Regions from separate parts of the Lysinibacillus sp. NPDC093210 genome, predicted to be linked through region 2. Evidence: riboswitches for the same ligand, from Rfam matches in the RefSeq annotation. Region 2 holds a riboswitch; the other holds the start of a gene.
The links. Region 2 has a riboswitch for thiamine pyrophosphate ahead of thiM (hydroxyethylthiazole kinase). Riboswitches for the same ligand answer to the same signal wherever they lie in the genome.
Positions count from the first base shown of each region.

Region 1: another riboswitch for thiamine pyrophosphate. It lies ahead of thiC (phosphomethylpyrimidine synthase ThiC); the one in region 2 lies ahead of thiM (hydroxyethylthiazole kinase).

Region 1 covers NZ_JBIVOE010000011.1:93,915-97,114, forward strand. Annotated here, with positions in the region: gene ACIP9C_RS20745 (methyl-accepting chemotaxis protein) at 1-413, shown strand, start outside; gene ACIP9C_RS20750 (AEC family transporter) at 700-1,629, shown strand; TPP riboswitch at 1,677-1,791, shown strand; gene thiC (phosphomethylpyrimidine synthase ThiC) at 1,941-3,200, shown strand, end outside.
Region 2 covers NZ_JBIVOE010000001.1:1,006,018-1,009,217, forward strand. Annotated here, with positions in the region: gene mbcS (acyl-CoA synthetase MbcS) at 17-1,603, opposite strand; TPP riboswitch at 1,798-1,896, shown strand; gene thiM (hydroxyethylthiazole kinase) at 1,985-2,740, shown strand; gene thiD (bifunctional hydroxymethylpyrimidine kinase/phosphomethylpyrimidine kinase) at 2,740-3,200, shown strand, end outside.

The DNA.
Region 1 (3,200 bases), on a different contig from region 2:
CTAAAAACGAAACAGAAGTTATTAAGAAAACAGTGACTAGCATTCTAGAAGACGCGAAGCAAACAGTGTCTGTTATTGCTTCAAATGCAGATTTGATGCAAGCTCAAAATGAATCAGTGCAAAATACAGAGCAAGCTTTTAAAAATAATAATGAGCTTTCTCATTCTATTGCAACGGCAATTAATGACCTATTGTCAAATCTTTCACAAATGTTAGAGCAAAAAGATCAGGCAGTTACAGCGATTCAAAGTATTTCTGCCGTTTCAGAGGAAACTGCAGCTTCTGCTGAACAAGTAAGTGCATCTGCTGTGGATCAACAGGCAGAAATGCAAAAGGTTGCAGAATCAATTAATAATATGAACCAAATTTCTAAAGAGCTACAAGAAGTCGTGAATCGATTTAAACTTGCATAATTAAGCTGGTGCATTTTAAGGCTAATTATATTGTCGTAGATTTCAGGAATCGCCATAAAACTTGGAAGAATCGCCGATAAACCAGGCTGAATCGCCAGTAAACCCTCGGAAATCGCCGATAACCTTTGAGAAATCGCTGGTAAAACTTCTTGATGCCTTTTGTAGACACGTTGAGACTGTCCTTGGAAAAGGACAGTCTCTTTTTATGTAAACGGTAGAGCAGAGAAGGGCATTGACCCAGTTTGGGAACAGTTTTACTATAGAAAGATGAAAGGGGGGCGCCTCCATGATGTATCTCGGTATGATTTTCTTTAAAATTGTTGCGCCTATTTTGGTGTTGCTTGTACTTGGGGCGTTTTTACAGAGGAAATTTCAATTTAATTTAAAAGCCCTATCCCAGCTTATTACATATTGTTTTATGCCAGCAGCTGTGTTTGTAAATTTATATGAAACGAGTGTGGAACTATCGGTGCTTGGTGAAGTGGCATTATTTATTGTGCTCTTTATTGGGAGTCAAATGGTGCTTAGTCATTTTATAGCGAAGGGGCTAGGCTTAAAGAAAACAGAGGCAGCAGTATTTAAAAATAGTGTTGTACTCATTAACTCTGGCAACTATGGTATTCCGGTGGCTCAAATGATTTTTGTGACACAACCAATTGGGGTGGCCATTCAAGTTATTCTCGTTATTTTTCAAAATGTAACGACCTATACATATGGTTTATATAATTTAATTTCTTCAACTAAATCAGGTATGGCCATTGTGAAGGACTTCCTGAAAATGCCGATTATTCATGCGCTCATTATAGGTGTGGCAATGAATTTCTTTAATATTGGCATTCCTCAATTTATCCGTATTCCAATTGACCATGTTGCTGACGGGTTTATCGCTGTTGCTCTTATTACGCTCGGTGCGCAACTATCTCAGCTTGAAATTAAATCAATGTTCAATAGAACTGTGTTTGTCAGCTGTTTTACACGACTTGTAGTAGGTCCAGCTGTTGCATTGCTAATAATTTTTGTCCTCGGCTTAGATGGCGTTGTGGCCCAATCGCTCTTTATTGCGAGTGCATTTCCCACTTCACGTAATAGCTCGAGTCTAGCCCTAGAATATGATTTAGGGTCAGAAACGGCTGCACAAACAGTGCTTTTTTCAACAATTGTTAGCTGTATTACAGTAACAATCGTAATTTATATGGCAGAAATTCTATTTACTTAATGACTTCCATCTATTAGGAATATCTGTTACACTAGCATCAAACTGAATAGCTTAACTAGGGGAGTCTGATGAGTCGGGCTGAGAGGGAAACGCATTGAGGTTTCTTGACCCTTTGGACCTGATCTGGCTCATACCAGCGTGGGAAAGTTAATGAACTTCGCACTCCTTGAACTTTGCGATAAATGTAACCTTACATGTACAGCCGGATCCAATATTTTTTTGGATTCGGCTTTTTATTTGTAATGCTACTTGTTGGAGTGGGCTAGATTCGGTCCTTTTAATAATTTACGTAAAAGGGAGCGGAATAGTAAATGACAACAGTTAGCGAAAAAAACATGAACATTATGACAAGCTTTGACGGAAGTAAAAAAGTATATGTAGAAGGATCACGCCCAGATATATTAGTGCCAATGCGTGAAATTAAGCTAAGCCCCACAACGGGTAGCTTTGGTGAAGAGAATAATGCGCCTGTACGAGTTTATGATACGAGTGGACCTTATACGGATCCAACTTACAAAGTCGATATTACAAAGGGTTTACCAGCTTTGCGTAGTGCGTGGATGAAAGAACGGGGCGATGTAGAGGAATATGAGGGGCGCACCATTAAGCCAGAGGATAATGGGTTTCGTAATGTGGATGACCCGCGCATAAAGGAAAATGTTTTTCCAAAGCTTTCTCGCAAACCTTTACGTGCGAAAAAAGGCCGTAATGTGACACAGCTGCACTATGCAAGACAAGGAATTATTACTCCAGAAATGGAATTTGTAGCGATTCGTGAAAATTTAAAACCAGAATTTGTACGTGCAGAAATTGCTGAGGGGCGAGCTATAATGCCATCTAATATAAATCATCCGGAGGCGGAACCGATGATTATCGGCCGTAACTTCCATGTAAAAATTAACGCCAATATTGGAAATTCAGCTGTAACTTCATCCATCGCAGAGGAAGTTGAAAAAATGACATGGGCAACACGATGGGGTGCTGATAATATTATGGATTTATCTACTGGTAAGCACATTCATACAACCCGCGAATGGATTATTCGTAATGCTGCTGTGCCTGTTGGAACAGTACCAATTTATCAGGCACTTGAAAAGGTAAATGGCGTTGCTGAGGATTTAACGTGGGAGGTGTATCGTGACACGCTAATCGAGCAAGCCGAGCAAGGGGTTGACTACTTCACGATTCATGCAGGCGTGTTGCTGCGATATGTACCACTTACGGCTAATCGTGTAACGGGCATTGTATCGCGTGGAGGCTCAATTATGGCACAGTGGTGTCTATTCCATCACCAAGAAAATTTCTTATATACTCATTTTGAAGAAATTTGCGAAATTATGAAAACGTATGATGTTGCCTTTTCGTTAGGGGATGGTTTACGTCCTGGTTCAATTGCCGATGCCAATGACGAGGCACAGTTCGCAGAGCTTGAAACACTAGGGGAGTTAACGCAAATTGCCTGGAAGCATGATGTACAAGTGATGGTAGAGGGACCTGGGCACGTGCCAATGCATCTTATTAAGGAAAATATGGACAAGCAATTAGAAGTTTGTAAAGAAGCACCATTTTAT
Region 2 (3,200 bases):
ATTTCCTAGGAAATATTTATTGATGAGTGTAATAAGCTTTTTCTTGTTGTCGTAATTCGACACGACGAATTTTACCAGATGAAGTCTTCGGTAACGCTTCTACAAATTCAATCGCACGTGGATATTTATATGGTGCAGTCATTAATTTTACATGGTTTTGTAACTTTTTAATAAGTGTTTCATCCCCAGTCTCATCTTCACGAAGGACTATAAATGCTTTAACAATATTTCCTCTTACTTCATCTGGACTAGCAACAACAGCAGCTTCCTTTACTGTTGGATGTTTCATTAATGCATCTTCTACTTCAAATGGCCCTATTGTGTAGCCCGAAGAAATAATGACATCATCTCCACGACCCTCAAACCAAAAATAGCCATCAGCATCTTTATATGCACGATCTCCAGTTATATACCATTCTCCGCGGAATTGTAGGTTCGTGCGTTCAGGATCTTGGAAATATTTTTTAAAGAGTGCAGGTGTTTCTCGATGCACTGCAATATCCCCAACAACACCTTCCGACACAGGTTGTCCTAGGTCATCGATTATTTCTACTGTATTTCCTGGTGTCGGTTTACCCATCGAGCCGACGCGCGCTTCCATACCAACCATTGTCCCAACAAGTAATGTATTTTCCGTTTGCCCGTAACCATCACGAACCTGGATATCAAACGTTTCTGAGAACACTTTTACAACTTCACTATTCAGTGGTTCACCCGCTGAAACAGCTTGGCGAATTTCACTTAAATTATAGTCCTGTAAATTATTGAGTGCTGCCATAAAACGATACTCTGTCGGTGTACAACATAATACATTTACTTTAAATTTTTCAAGCAATGACAAATAAGTTGATGCATCAAACTTGCCTTTATAAACAAAGGCTGTAGCGCCACTGCCTAAAGTTGCTAGGAATGGACTCCAAATCCATTTTTGCCAGCCAGGTGCCGCAGTAGCCCATACTATATCATTTTCTTGAACACCTAACCAATTCGGTGCTGTTGTTCGTAAATGAGCATAACCCCAGCTATGTGTATGAACAGCGGCCTTAGGATTGCCAGTTGTTCCACTTGTATAGGCTAAAAAAGCATTGTCCGTACTTTTTGTCGGTGTAGGATTCGTATAGTCTGTAGGATGCTCCTCCATTTTTTCAAGCAACGGTTGCCATGGGGCATGAGCATGACCAATAACATATTGCAAAATACCCTTTAAGTTTTTTACTTCGTCAAATTGCTCAATATATGGCTCGTAGGCAATTATTCCTTTTGCATTTGCATGTGTAATTCGATATTCAATATCCTTTGTACGCAACATTTCTGAACTAGGAATAATCGTTAAGCCCGCTTTCAATGCCGCTATGTAGACGATATATGCCTCGACAGATCTTGGAACCATCACTAAAAGCACATCGCCTTTTGTTAGTCCTTGCGAAGTAAATACATGGGCCGCCTGATTTGCTTTTTCAAGTAAAGTTGCATATGTAATGTGTTGAATTTCTTCGTGATCGTTATAAACAATTAATGCATTTTTAGTAGGGTCCTGAGCATACTTCTCAATCTCCTCAACAATGTTATACCATTCTGGTGCGATTAAATCCTGTCTTTTCATAATAACTTCCTCCTTATTGCTAGGTTTATTATAAAACTCATTTTTTATGATTTTCAATGGATGAACCTTATTTTAAGAAAGTCATGACAATTATCATGGTTTATTATATGGCATCAGTCACTGCTTTCCAGATAATGATAAAATGCTATTGAATACTGTGGATAGGTATGTTACATTTTTGACAACTAAAAACTTCATGATTGCAGGGGGACTCGTAGTGAGTTGAGAAGGTAAAACCTGACCCTTTGAACCTGTTAGTTAATACTGACGTAGGGAGCAACACACATCTTCTTCTTGATGATAAGCTCTTTTTACGTGTATACTTTGCACGAAAAAGAGCTTTTTTGCATGCTTACGTCCATCCAAAAAAGGAGGACTACGATGATTTTTCAAACGATTCGCAAAAAACAGCCACTCATTCATTGTATTACAAATTATGTTGTGGCAAATTTCCAAGCAAACGGCTTATTAGCAATTGGTGCTTCACCTGTAATGGCAGATGAATCTCTGGAAGTTGAGGAGATGGTATCGATTGCATCAGCCCTATTGATTAATATTGGCACACTTACTACCCGTACAAAAGAATCGATGTTGCTTGCTGGAAAAAAGGCAAACGCGCTAGGTGTACCGGTTATTTTGGACCCAGTTGGTGTTGGAGCAACAAATTTACGTAAACAAACGGTACAGCAACTATTAGAAGCCGTTCATTTTGCTGTTATTCGTTGTAATATCGGTGAACTTGCCGCTATCGCCGATGTTCGTTGGCAACAAAAAGGAGTAGATAGTGGCAGCGGTTTAATTTCAGTTGAAGATAAAGCGAAAGAAATTTCTAAAAAATATAATTGTATCGTTATTGTAACTGGTGAAAAAGATTTTATAACTGATGGAGAGCATTCCCAATGGATTATTGGCGGACATGTTCGAATGACCGAAGTTACAGGAACTGGTTGTTTGTTAAGTGCCATTTGCTGTGCAGCTTATATTGCAGGCAATAAGCCATTTTCTCAGTTGTGCAATACATTAACGAACTATAAAAAAGTTGCTGAACATGCCGCCTCATCTGCGCCATATAACGGCGATTTTGCAGTATCGGTCTTAAATGAGTTACACCGTTTATCGAAGGACGGTGAAAAATAATGCATATTGTAACAACAATAGCTGGCTCAGATAGTGGTGGTGGAGCTGGTATCCAAGCTGATTTAAAAACATTTCAGGAATTAGATGTATTCGGGACATCCGTTATAACAGCTTTAACAGCACAAAACACCTTAGGAGTGAACGGTGTACTTCCAATTGAACATGTTTTTGTAAATAAACAACTTCATTCACTCCTGGATGATTTTTCAATTAGTGCAGTAAAAACAGGAATGCTTTTTTCCTCTGATATTATTTATACAATTGCAAGAGCTATGTCTAATTTAAATATTCCGCTTATCGTTGATCCTGTGATGATTGCCAAAGGTGGCGAAAACTTATTACAACAAGAAGCAGTTGAAGCATTAAAAAAAGCTTTATTACCTCTTGCTACAATCGTAACGCCTAACATCCCAGAAGCAGAGACACTTACTGCTAGAAAAATACGCAATTTATCAGACAT